One region of the Methylophaga sp. UBA2513 genome, then DNA from elsewhere that is predicted to be linked to it. Evidence: riboswitches for the same ligand, from Rfam matches in the RefSeq annotation. Region 1 holds a riboswitch; each other region holds the start of a gene.
The links. Region 1 has a riboswitch for cyclic di-GMP ahead of B3V56_RS02875 (hypothetical protein). Riboswitches for the same ligand answer to the same signal wherever they lie in the genome.
Positions count from the first base shown of each region.

Region 2: linked by a shared signal. The riboswitch ahead of B3V56_RS08500 (hypothetical protein) and the one ahead of B3V56_RS02875 (hypothetical protein) in region 1 are both predicted to bind cyclic di-GMP.
Region 3: linked by a shared signal. The riboswitch ahead of B3V56_RS06025 (hypothetical protein) and the one ahead of B3V56_RS02875 (hypothetical protein) in region 1 are both predicted to bind cyclic di-GMP.
Region 4: linked by a shared signal. The riboswitch ahead of B3V56_RS00400 (hypothetical protein) and the one ahead of B3V56_RS02875 (hypothetical protein) in region 1 are both predicted to bind cyclic di-GMP.

Region 1 covers NZ_DDNT01000006.1:217,218-220,604, forward strand. Annotated here, with positions in the region: gene B3V56_RS02870 (methyl-accepting chemotaxis protein) at 1-955, opposite strand, end outside; cyclic di-GMP riboswitch class I at 1,630-1,712, shown strand; gene B3V56_RS02875 (hypothetical protein) at 1,726-2,220, shown strand; cyclic di-GMP riboswitch class I at 2,552-2,638, shown strand; gene B3V56_RS02880 (hypothetical protein) at 2,656-3,273, shown strand.
Region 2 covers NZ_DDNT01000014.1:153,591-156,977, forward strand. Annotated here, with positions in the region: gene B3V56_RS08490 (polysaccharide biosynthesis/export family protein) at 1-273, opposite strand, end outside; gene B3V56_RS08495 (hypothetical protein) at 399-917, opposite strand; cyclic di-GMP riboswitch class I at 950-1,029, opposite strand; gene B3V56_RS08500 (hypothetical protein) at 1,232-1,681, opposite strand; cyclic di-GMP riboswitch class I at 1,717-1,796, opposite strand; gene B3V56_RS08505 (undecaprenyl-phosphate glucose phosphotransferase) at 2,031-3,387, opposite strand, start outside.
Region 3 covers NZ_DDNT01000010.1:35,899-39,285, reverse strand. Annotated here, with positions in the region: gene B3V56_RS06040 (EAL domain-containing protein) at 1-209, shown strand, start outside; gene B3V56_RS06035 (hypothetical protein) at 209-733, shown strand; gene B3V56_RS06030 (hypothetical protein) at 764-946, opposite strand; gene B3V56_RS06025 (hypothetical protein) at 1,149-1,637, opposite strand; cyclic di-GMP riboswitch class I at 1,672-1,750, opposite strand; gene B3V56_RS06020 (molybdopterin-containing oxidoreductase family protein) at 1,980-3,387, shown strand, end outside.
Region 4 covers NZ_DDNT01000001.1:85,595-88,981, reverse strand. Annotated here, with positions in the region: gene rpiA (ribose-5-phosphate isomerase RpiA) at 1-6, shown strand, start outside; gene B3V56_RS00410 (peroxiredoxin) at 84-599, opposite strand; gene B3V56_RS00405 (Gfo/Idh/MocA family protein) at 761-1,768, shown strand; cyclic di-GMP riboswitch class I at 1,966-2,047, shown strand; gene B3V56_RS00400 (hypothetical protein) at 2,076-2,579, shown strand; gene B3V56_RS00395 (PEP-CTERM sorting domain-containing protein) at 2,684-3,387, opposite strand, start outside.

The DNA.
Region 1 (3,387 bases):
TTTCAACACCTAATTGCTCCAATTCTGTTGAGGAGTGACTGAACTGTTGTTTCAGTTGCTCAAGCTTATCTATGGTTTTGAAAATAATTTCTTCACCTGTGGATGACAGTTTCTCTGTTTCCTGCGAAACCGTATAAGCCGTGTTAGCTGCAGCTTTTTCTTGCTCAGAACGCCGAACTTTTTCCGTAATGTCAGTTGCAAACTTTATGACACGGTACGGCTTGCCATTACTGTCAAAGATGGAGTTGTAGGTCGCTTCAAGCCACACCTCTGATTGGTATTTGGTTATCCGTTTAAAGTTATCAGCAACAAAACGACCCTCATTTAAGCTTTCCCAGAATTTCGTGTATTCGGCGCTTTTGACATAGTCTGATTCGCAAAAAATCTTATGGTGTTGTCCTTTCACTTCATCAAGTGTATATCCCATAAGATTAAGAAAATTCTGATTCGCATGGGTGATGCGACCTTTCATGTCAAACTCAATGATAGCCATTGACCGATCGATTGCGGACAGCAAACTATCATTACTACGAGCATGCTCTACACGCGCGGTGACATCATTCGCTATCTTAAAAATTTTAACGACGCGATCCTCACTGTCTTTTATTGGGAAATAATTCGCTTCCAGCCAAATATCATGACCATTTTTATGCTTGCGTAATACTTCTCCAGAAAAAGATTCACCATTGTTGAGATGTTTCCAAAAGTCTCTATATCTGGAAGATTCAACTTCGGATTTATCACATAGAAGTTGATGGTGCTGTCCTATCAACTCTGCTGAGGAATAACCTGTCACGCGTGAGAAATTATCGTTCACTTTGGTTATTACTCCCTCAGGAGTAAATTCAATGAATGCCAATGAAGATTGCATAGCTGTGAACATTTCTAGCAATGGCTGTAACTGTTTTTCCAATGCTGCGTTTTGATCTGCTAATTGTTTTGACTTACCAAACATGATGATATCTCTTGTGTGTTGTTCGCAATGTTGTTGCAAACATCATATGTCGGCGGTGATGAAGAAAAGATGAATTCGTTACTCGATAAATATGAGCTGCATCACCTTTCTAAGGAATCAAATAAGTAAAAAGGGAAAATTTGCGAATGAGTCAAAATAATGGGGTGACATTGAAAAAATGCTAGATGCTTCATGGTAGAAAAAGATACAGATAGAGGTGAAGCAAATTCGGCGCGCTTGAGCAGGTTATTTCAGCAGCTATTGATACCGTATGAGTAGCGCTGCTGAGATAGTTCTGTGTTATGTGCAAAGTCTCAAATATTGATATGCCGAGCCAATGAGCCCATTGCTTAATAAACTTGTATCTTCATCTACTTTTTGGATGAGTCTGAGGACGCTATCTGCGATGCTTTGATGGATTCGATTTTAATAGCGTTTCTGTTTATCTAATTCACTCCTAGAGCACGCGTAACAGTGCCCACATAGTAGCAACAGTCAAGATAGCACTAACTTTGACTGGCTTACTACGCTCAGTAATCCCTTTGAACAAAATCATACTTTTGGACGATATCTTTATTAATTCCAGTCCAGTAATCTGTAAATAACAGATTTTTATGAATATACATCTGTTTTGAGTGACCAGAAGCTAACTTCATTTATCGAATTTTTATTCAATACATTAACGCCAAACCTGATGTGAGTCAGGGACGGAAAACCGACAGCTGTACATTATTGGTATCAGGGCTGGGCTGCATGACATGGAGATTTTTATGAAAAAAATAGTGTGGATGCTATTCAGCCTGGCTTTATTGACTGTATCCCAAGTGACATGGGCCGCGACGGTGGTTAAGGCTAATTTCGTTGCCGGATGGCCCGTTTATGATGGCGGGGAATTTACGTTTACCGGTCATTTTGTGGGAGAAGATTTAAACAACGACGGTTTATTATCTTTCGGGGAGTTTTCGGTTTTTAATTGGAGCTCTGACTCTGCCTCTTTTTCTTTATCAGACCTTTTCGACACAGGTGATATCGTCATCAATACGCAAACCTGGCTGGCTAATGGCGTAAGTTGGGTTGGAGCAGAAGATTTAGCGTACATAACCTGGGATGATAGAGGATCATCCATCAACACTAACATTCTGGGTGAATATCGTTTTACTTCTTTCGAGGTGTCTCCCGTGCCATTGCCACTCGCTCTATTGCTTTTTGCACCTGCACTGCTAGGTTTCATGGGCTTACGTCGTAAAGCAAAATCAGCTATCTAATTAAGAGCATTTCAAAATGTTTAAAGCCGTCATAATCTGGCGGCTTTTTTGTTCGTAGCTTTATCCTTAAGTTGCTATTTGATGGTGATTAATTAGCAAATAATATTCAGTTTTCGAGCTTATCGCATATCACTGTTATAATGCCCGACGAGTGTCCCCGTAGCTCAGCTGGATAGAGCATTGAATATTTATCTGTCCACAATGAGAAAGATAGGACGGGGAATCCATTATTGGCTCTGATAATCAATATCAAAATTTATTATTAGTACCAAAGTACAATAGCTCTTAATAGAAATTTAGTGTGAAAATAAGTAGGTGATTAAATCACTCTCTTTTATTTTGCCAAACTTGGCGTGAGCCTTGGACGGAAAACCACAGCTGTGCTTATAAGGACAGGTATCAGGGCTGGGTTGCATACCTTTAAGGAGTTCACCGATGAATAAGATGATCGCTACAATAATATTCTCATTTTTTTCTTTACCTATCTTTGCCGCTCCCGTCGACATTGATTTGAGTGGGACTACCTCTGCAAGCCTAATTGATGCTGATGGGGCAAGTTTTTCACAAACTTTTACAGGTCAGACTGCATCTGGGTCAGGCATTTCAGGTTCCCCTACAGGTTCATTGTCACTAGCACCAAGTGGAACAATAAGTGTAGCCTCTTATAATTCTGCCAATTCACTTCTTTCACCCTCTAACAACCAAGGCCCATTGTCGATTTTGTTTGACTTTAATGCCGATAGTTTTTCTTGGGTGATGGGAAGCTCTAATGCAGGATACAACGTTACTGTAGATTTGTTTTCAAATAATGGCAGTTTAATCAACACAGTATTAATCAGCATGCTGGAAGGGTATAACAAATACTCTATTTCCGGCTTGGGTGCTTTTGCCGGACTTACTTTTAGAGACAATAATGACCCATATGGTGTTCGTTACATGGACATGTCTTATAATAGCGTGTCTGAAGTTCCAATCCCTGCCGCCGCTTTTATGTTTGCACCTGCACTACTAGGGTTTATGGGCTTGCGTCGAAGAGCCAAGCTAGCTGTTTAGCTCATTCACAGCATTTAAAAATTAAAGCCGTCACACTGTGACGGCTTTTTTGTTCGTAGCTTTATCCTTAAGTTGCTATTTTGATGGTGATTAATTAGCAAATAATATTCAGTT
Region 2 (3,387 bases), on a different contig from region 1:
AACAACTGGGTCAGCTAAATATTCACCAAGCTTTTTAGTTAATTCTGCCTCTACATTGGCAACTGTTTTATCTTTAGCCACTATTTCGCCTGCAAGTGGGAAAGTCACCACTCCATCAGGAAGAACAACTGCTTGCTTTTGCAGAGCTTCTTCGTTCCATACTGAGATATCTAAAATATCTCCAGAGTTTAGTAGATAACGTTCTTCTTCAGCTAATACTGCTGTAGAAAAAGATAATAATAAAGAAAACATTAAGATCAAGCGTTTAGACATTGAAGAAAATCCTTATCTATAATTGACATTCAAAATTGATATTAACACTCTATTTTTCAAAAAAAAAGGGAGCATTCGCTCCCTCCAAAAATATCTTAGTTAACCTACTGTTAACTTAAGTATTATTATGCAGCCACTGCGTTCTTTCTTCTAAGCCCTAAAAAGCCTAATAAAGCAGGAGCAAACAAGAATAATGCTGCTGGCACAGGTACTTCTGACACAGAAACATCATACTTGAATACATCACGGCTAGCGTTAAGAATATCTACAGCATAATTTACACCAGCTTCTAAAAACATAACAAACGAGTAATCACCAGTTATGTCAATAAGTGTTGTATAGACTGGGTAATCAGCTTCAGCTGTAAATCCGAGTTGAGCATTGGTAAAATTCGACTCTGGATTAAATGACCATTCAATTTTTACGTAAGTGTCTTCAGAACTACTTAGATTGAAAAATGACTTCCACGTATCACTAGGACCTGTCCCTTCAGTCACAAAACCACCACCTAAGACAGTTTGTCCACTGGAGATACTGACATCTTGTGTCGCATTCGATGCGCCCGCCACGTCAAAAGATAAAGTCGCTGCATTAACACCAACAGAGAACATTAGAGCTACTAAAAATAGCATCGCTTTTTTCATAATAAACTTCCTTATGCATAAGTTAAAACAAGCAATGCAGCCCAGCCATCTTCAGCGTCAAAGATCTGTGGCTTTCCGACCCCGCCTCACGACGAGTTTGGCTTTAATTAATTATCAAATTTGAGTTTGATAATTACCTATCTGACTTTTTCAGATGGTTCCATGTTAAGGGTCTAGTTCAGAGTCTGTCTATTGTACCTTGGTACAATGTTTACATATATTTACGTAGTCGACCTAGACTTCGTCACTAACAATAACATCAGCCAATAAAAAGGGAGCTTAAGCTCCCTTTTTATTTTCTGTTTTGCTTTTACTTATGCGGCAACAGCAGCTTTTCTACGAAGACCCAAAAAGCCCAATAGAGCTGGAGCAAACAAGAATAACGCTGCTGGAACAGGTACAGCTGAAACACCAAATGACATATTACCCAAAGCAGGTTGAATATCAAATGTTACAGCGTAAAAACCTTCTGCAAGGTTTAACATTGTCGTGAAATCAGGCGCAACGGCGAAAACCATAGTTCCGATTGTAAGTGTACCAGCTACAAACTTGCTAGATGGAGAAAAGTCAAAATCAATAGCAGACAATCCGCCATCGATAACTTCAAGTGTGAAAGACGTTGTAGTATCACCAAATGATGTACTTACTGCACTTGAACCATTATCGAAAATGGTAGCACTGTCTGAAGTTGTTAAGTTGTATGTCGCCGCGTTGGCAGCAACAGAAAACATCATAGCTACGATAAATAGCATCGCTTTTTTCATAATAAACTTCCTTATGCATAGGTTGAAAAAACAAGCAATGCAACCCAGCCATCTTTATATTTAAAGATCTGTGGCTTTCCGACCCCGCCTCACAGCGAGTTTGGCTTTAATTACACAACATCTAACCTGCTGACATTGTGTAAGACCATTTGTATATGATCTTGCTACAAAGCCATCACCGTTGATGTCTATTGTTCTGATTTCTACTGAAAATAATCACGATAACGAGTGTTATCTAGCACCCAAGATTGATGCATCTATTTCAGTAGTATTTCTATGATACCGTGTCTCAGGACAGGCAACAAGTTTATTTTCCTAAGTAAAATTACTAATAAGCTGAGTCGAGATTTCAATAGGCATTTTTACCTACAAACCCCTTAAATATCGTTAAGAAAATAATTTCTATATCCAGAAGTAATGACCAGTTCTGTATATATTTTAGATCGTAATGCACACGACCTTGCATTTTGTCCAAGGTATCAGTTTCCCCCCTAAAGCCATTTATCTGGGCTAAGCCCGTAATACCTGGTTTGACTTTATGTCTCAACATATACCCTTGAATCTGAGCACGGTATTGTTCGTTATGCGCTACAGCATGGGGTCGTGGTCCTACAATCGACATACTTCCGCCCAATGAATTAAAGAATTGGGGTAACTCATCCAGTGATGTTCTTCTCAAAAAGCCACCAAATGGTGTGATACGGCTATCATTTTTTTGTGCTTGTGTGACGGTGTCTCCATCCTCTGTTACCGTCATCGTACGGAATTTCCATACCTTAATTTTTTCACCGTCCATGCCGTAGCGTGTTTGCTTGAAAAACACGGGGCCCTTCGATGTCAATTTAACCCCTGCGGCAATCACCATCATAGGAAGAGCGATCATCGTCAGGATAAGACTACTTAGGATAATATCTTCCAGCCGTTTAAGGATACTATCGATACCAGCAAAAGGGGTTTCATAGACTGAAATGGCGGTGATTCCCTGGTAATCGACCCATCGAGAATTAAGCAAGTTAAATGTGAATAAGTCAGGAACAAGATATACAGAAGCCGTACTATCGGCTAATAGCTCAGTAATGTGTCTGATTCTATGCTCAGCAGACATAGCCAAGGTGATGTAAACAGTATCAACCTTCCCTGCCTTACAATCTTCAATGAGTTGATTGAAATCACCTGCTTTCTTATTTGTTACGACCAGATTAGGTTCTGTTTCTACCCGTTTTTGTGAACGGTCATCATAGTATCCAACCAGCCTAAATCCAGACCAATCCATTTCGTTAAATGCGCTTTCTAACCGTTTACCTAACATTGTCTCACCGACAATAGCCACATTTCTGGTATTGACACCACGAGCTCTAAGAATAGCCAATGATGTTCTTACAATGGCATGCCAGGAAATTAACTCTATAGGTGTCAGTAAAAACCACAAAAAGACAAAGCTATCAAGATAGGTGCCTGAATGAATAAAGAAGATATCAATCATGACCAGAATAAAAACACTGGTAAACCATGAAAACATGACGGCAGAGACTTCTTCCCTTAACGCCGTACCCCGCCACGAACGATAGGCATCTTGCGACTCAGCAAAAAAATTAAATAATACAATAGCGAACAAAAGACTCCATATGTAAAGTACATCCCAAGTCGCTTGGAAAATGTCGAATAAAGCTAAAAACGTTAGCAGGATAATACCGCTATCAATCAGT
Region 3 (3,387 bases), on a different contig from region 1:
CTATCGTTAAAGGCATTATTGAACTCGCACAGGTTTTTAAACGTGACATCATTGCTGAAGGTGTGGAATCAACGGAGCATTTTCAGTACCTGCTTGATATGGGATGTGACATGGCCCAAGGCTACGCTATCGCTAAACCTATGCCTGCAGAAGAGGTGTGCGACTGGATAAAAAATTATGAAAAAGCTCAACAGGGTAAAAGTGAATAATGGCAAATATTCTTCTCGATAAAACACATAAACAACTGATTCAATCAGCCATTGGTTTGGGCAATTGGTTATTAAATTTTGATGTGTTATCTGCAGATGATAAAAAAGCAGTGATAGCTATACAGGATGTTCTGAAAAAATTACCGAAAATCAATGATGGCACGCTAGCGATGTTGGGTGTGAGTATTGAAACGGGTGATGAAGAACAAGGATTGGTTCGAGGATGGGATGTCAGCGTGGAGTACTTTGCTGATGATCCTGAACAACAGGGTGGACTAGAACTATTCAGCTCTTATCTGCCGATACCTGAGACAACAGATAAAGACATTTTGGCCTTAAAGAAACAACATGAGGTGTATTTTCATTGGCCAATAGGGGATGTGTGTAACCTGGTGAAACAGGAACAGGCAGAGCAGTGGATGAAAGAGGTAAGCCAACCCGAAGCCTTGCTTATGACGGGAAGTCGATTAAGAGCAGAACTGGTTTACAAAGATTTTTATTCTGAGATTGAGTTGCCATTCTGAGATAACAGGCAAAAAAAAAGCCTGAGAAAATCAGGCTTTTACATTTAGGTTATTACCTTGAGTGGCAGTAGGTGCGGGTAGTGCCGAATCGATAAGTTTGAGTGCATTGGCACCATCGAGTTTGGCTTTGTTGTTACTCATTTGAGCACTCTTCACCATAAGATAGTCATCAATACTGATCTTTGGGCTGCCTTGTGTTGCTGAAATACTCATTTCTTACCTCCTACTTTTTGTGCCATCTTACATGACCTTCGTCATTTCCAACGATAAATAGTTCACATAATTATGTATCGGCACGAGCTTGTAAAACTATAGCTTTCATTATGTTGCCGTGATACTGCATGAGTTAATCAACATCATTTACCATAAAAAAAGGGAGCCGAAGCTCCCTAATTGAACGACTGTATGAGATACCTTAGGCAGTGGCTAAACTTTTTTTGCGTAGGCTTAAGAAACCTAATAATGCTGGTGCAAATAAAAATAAAGCGGCTGGCAGTGGGACGGCTGAAACAGACACGTCATACTGAACAGCACCTGAAGTGGCATCAACAATACTTAATACGTAATCAACACCTGTTACTAAAACAGCAGTAAAACTGAAGTCTTCAGTGATGGCATATGAGACAGTGCTACCGACAGCACCAAACACTAATGTTGCTGCTGTGATAGCAGGGTTGAAAGACCACCCTATGACAACAGGTGTATCTACATCAGTAGAAAGAGTGAATGCTGAATTCCAATCACCCGCATTTGAAACAGTACCACCAGCAAGCACAACAGCGTTGTCTGATAAATAAACGTTTTGACTAGCACCGTCTGCATCGACTGCACTAAGTGACAACGTTGCAGCATTCACACTGATTGAGAAAAATAAAGCTACGACAAATAGCATCGCTTTTTTCATAAAAATTCCCTTATGTTTAGATTGAAAAAACAAGCAATGCAACCCAGCCATCTTCACTTGGAAGACCTGTGGCTTTCCGACCCCGCCTCACGACGAGTTTGGCTTTGATTAACAACTGATGAAAAAAATCCAACACAGTAAGGCCCCGCTAAATGGTGAATTGTTCATCCAGCTATAGTGTAGATAAGCACTGTTACAGGAAAATGTCAGAATCGAAAACAGATGAATATACAAATGATGACCTAACTTGATGATACGGCGGGCATATTTCCCGTTCTCAACTGGTGTATAGTCAGATGAATAATAAAAAAATAAAAACACATCAGAGAAGGAGAGAGCAAAATGGCAAGCGTATTAAAAACGACGCATCATGGTGGCTGTCCACATGATTGTCCTGATACCTGTTCCATGGTGTATGAGGTTGAAAATGGTCAACTGACCTCAGTTAAAGGCAATAAAGAACATCCAATGACGCGAGGTGGGTTGTGCGTCAAACTCAAAGATTATGAAAAGCGTCACTATCATCCGGATCGTCTGCTTCACCCCATGCGCCGAACCGGGCCCAAGGGAAGTGGGCAGTTTGAACGCATTAGTTGGGATGAAGCACTTGATGAGATCACCAGCCGCTGGAAAGCGATTATCGACGAGTATGGTCCTCATGCCATTTTGCCTTATAGCTATCTGGGTAATCAGGGGCTGGTGCATGGCTTAAATGGCGGCGATGCTTTTTTTAACAAAATGGGCGCAACCGTTTGTGAGCGGACTTTTTGCGGCGAAGGTTCTTGTACAGCCTGGTTGCTGACAGTGGGGCCAACAGCTGGGGTCGACCCTGAGAGTTTTATCCATTCTAAATACATCATCCTCTGGGGATGTAATTCGGTGAGTACCAATGTCCACCATTGGCACATTGTCAAAGATGCCCAGAAGCAGGGCGCCAAAGTCGTCGTTATCGATCCCTATAAATCCAAAACAGCGAAAGAAGCGGATTGGCACATTGCGCCTAAACCCGGCACTGATGGTGCTTTAGCCATGGCTATGATACATGTGATTATTGAAGAAGGACTTCAGGATCAAGACTATATCGACAACTACACAGTGGGGTTTGAGGCCTTATCTGAAAGAGCCAAAACCAGAACACCAGAATGGGCTGCCTCGATAACGGGTGTGGCTGCGGAAGATATTCGTCAGTTGGCGCGCGAGTTTGCCTCTACCCAACCAGCAGCTATTCGCTTGGGTGTGGCTGTAGAACGTAACTATGGTGGTGGTCAAGCAATTCGTGCCATCACCTGTTTACCTGCATTAACCGGCGCGTGGCGTCATGTTGGTGGTGGTGCATTACAGTTTCCTGTCTGGGAGCATCCTTATAAGTTTGATGTTATTTCGCGTCCGGATCTGATTCCGGAAGGCACGCCGGTCGTAAATGCGATACAACTGGGGCGCGCACTAACAGGAGAATTGGGGCTCGATACACCGATTAAATCGATGATGTGCTGGAATGCCAATCCCGTCACGCAAGCGGCCGAAACTGACAAAATTGTTGAAGGTTTGATGCGTGAAGATCTATTTCTGGTGTCGGCTGAACATTTCCTTTCTGATACCGCATCTTATGCTGATATCGTGCTACCTGCCTCTATGGGCGCAGAGATGGAAGATATGGTGCTGTCATGGGGCCACTTATATCTAACCTATAATGAAAAGTGTGTGGACTCGCCGGGTGAAGCGATACCAAATAATGAGATTTTCAGACGAT
Region 4 (3,387 bases), on a different contig from region 1:
CGTTAAAACTATTTTTCATTGGCGTGATGACATGATGGTACATGGAGGAGTTGAGCTCCCCCATGTCCTCAGAGTTTAAGAAATTAGCCTTTTTTGAGTTCTTCCAGAATGGTTTCTGCTTTGGATTTACCAAACTCACCTGAGCCTTCAACACCAATATATGTCACTTCGCCATCTTTCAGGATGCAGGCAAAACGATAGCAGCGTACGCCCATGCCACCTGCCGTTAAGTCACGGTCTAAGCCCATAGCCTTGGTCAGTTCAGCACTACCATCAGCCATCATTCTAACTTTACCTTCATTGTTGACTTGTCTGCCCCATGCTCCCATGACAAAGGCATCATTAACGGCCATACACCAGATTCCATCTGCCCCTGCTGCTTTGATGTCATCTGCCAGTCGTATAAAACCGGGTAAATGCTCCTCAGAGCAAAGCGGAGTAAATGCACCAGGCACACCAAAAAGAACGATGGTTTTGCCTTCTGTGAGTGATTGCACATTTTGTGGTTGAGGGTTAACAGGGCAGCCACTGCTGGCTGAAAAGTCTACACATTCTGAGAGTGTCGCCGCGGGAATTTTCTGTCCAACTTTGATTGTCATACTTGCTCCTTAATCCATTATTTTTATTTACAGGTTAACTAGCATAAGACAATCGCTATGAGATAAAAACACTATGAAACATGAGGTTTTATGAGTTTGGAATTGTGAAGGTGAGTCGATATGATGTTAGTGACTTACTCGAATCAAAAGGATATAAACACATGGCTGAAAAACAATTACGCTGGGGAATTTTAGGTGCTGCTCGTGTAAACGAAAAATTACTGCCCGCTATTGTTGAAGCAGCTAATGCGAAATTGCTCGCCATTGCTAGTCGTCGTCCTGGTGCTGCAGCAGAAGTTTTGCAAAAACTAGCGCCAGATCAAACTGAGGTAGAGACTTTGGACGATCCTGAAGCACTGCTTTCTCACTCTCAGATCGATGCTATCTATTTACCCATGTCGAATGAAGAGCATGCGGAATGGGCTTTGAAAGCCATAAACCACGGTAAACACGTGTTGATTGAAAAACCGATGGCACTAACGGTGGCGGATATTGATGCGATTGAAGCAGCTGCGAAAGCAAACAATGTCACGGTGATGGAGGGCTTTATGTATATCTTTCATCCCCAACATGATTATGTAAAACAGTTGATTGATGATGGCAAGATTGGTGATGTTCGCACGGTGAAAACGGCGTTTGCCTTTCCAATGAAACCCGCTCGACTGTATAGGATCAATCGCGATATCAACGATGGTGGTGGCGCCATGTGGGATATTGGTCCTTATGCTATTCATACAGCAAGACTATGGTTTGATAGCGAGCCTGTTGCAGCCATGGCGATGGCCAAGCTCAATGACAGTGGAGCGGATGTCAGCTTGAGTGGTGTATTTGATTTTACGGATGGTAAGTTTGCTCATTTTGAAATGAGTTTTGAGCATGCCAGACGCAGCGAGTATGAAATCATCGGGACTAAAGGCGGTATTAAATGTCATACCGTTTGGCAACCGGAAACGGAAGAGGCCACAATTAGCTGGTGGAATGATGAGGAAGAGCAAAACGTCTCTATTCCAAAGGCCAATCATTTCAATCTGGAAATAGAGCACTTCTCTGAGTGCATACTGCAAAATAAGGCTCCCAAACTCACGATGACAGATGCAAGAAATAATTGTGCTGCTATTTGTGCTGCTCTGGCTTCAGTCCGACAATCAAAGAAAGTTGATATTGATTGAAAGTCAGCAACACTGATAGTCATAATTGATACAAACAAACGGATCTTTAAGTAGAAAAGCTGAAATGCGCACCCTTTAACTTGAGATCTATCAATGTTAGGGTAGAAGCAACAACAAACTATTTGTTGTTGGTACCCGTTAAGAAGGTATTGATTTACATTCATAGCGGGTATGTTCGGCTCAACACGTTCGTGATGGGCTGTCATAGCCAAACTCGTCGCGAGGCGAGGACGGAAAGCTACAGATCTTGATGAAGAACGAGATGGCTGGGCTGCATTGCTTTGTAACAAATCAAGGAGTTTATGATATGAAACAAGCGATGCTATTTGCAATTGCTTTATTTGCCACAGTGTCAGCTAATGCTGCGACACTCACCATCAATCCAACAGGGTCAACTAATGCCACTCAGACCACCTCAGTAGATACAGGAAGCACGGTGTTAGGTAGTGGTACCGTCACTAACGGTGACGAGCCATGGAGTTCAACTTACGATGTGACTACAACAGAAGATACCTCTACCATTATTGAGTGGTCATTTAATCCTGTAGCTGCGCTGACAGAAGCCACCATTTCTTTTGATAATGGGGTTGATCCAGTTCAGTTGTTTGATATTTCAGGTGATTTCAGGTTTACAGGTTTGATTTACGCAGGCACAGTTGCCTCTGTTAATTTGCTGAATGGTAATCGAAACGTCTTTAAATATGACGTATCACTGCAATCAGTTTCTGAAGTCCCTGTTCCTGCAGCATTTTTTCTTTTAGCCCCAGCCCTGTTAGGGTTCCTTGGTCTACGTAGAAAAAACGTGCTCTAGCTCGGGAAATTTAAACTTTTCTGAGACACTTCAATTATCTGACAAGATATTGAGTATTGTGAAAAAGCCGTGGTACAGGACCACGGCTTTTTTATTGCTGGATATTATTTCGCTTTACGGCGCAGGCCGATAAATCCTAATAGAGCAGGAGCAAACATTAATAATGCACCAGGAACAGGAACTGCAGATGGTACATCAACTTCTTCAATTCCAGCATAAAGCACACTTTGCTGGCTGTAGTTATAAAAACCGAAAGACCCATTACTGAATGCACCAGTAATACTTAACTCTTTTATACCATTGACAAAGACTTCAACTAAAGAGGATGTAAAGGTAATATCAAAGTCATATGTTGTATTATCTAGCCAACCTGTATCGCCCAAGTTAGTTGCACGGGCTAATTCGGTCACATTTTTGCTTGGATCATGAGACCAAGCACCAGAGTTATCACCCAATACGTCCCTGACCTGTGAGATGGCCAGTCCTTTTTGACCAGCACCGTAATAGGTTTGATCTCCTTGTTTCCAGTCGATGAGTAAATAATCAGCAGATGAGTTGGTTAGATCGTTATTGTTATAACCCAAGACAAACCCGATATAATCATCATCAGCAGTCGTCTTTACTGTTATCTGACCTGATAATGCCGTGCCCTGGCTATTTTTATTGTTGTGAAAGACGGTTGGAGTACCGTTGATTCCTTGTTGAACAGCATTATTACCCGACTGTAATACCCAGTTACCGTTACCATTTGCCTTCCATGAAGACAAATCAACGGGCTGAGGTGCAGCCATAGCTGTTGTGGATATTG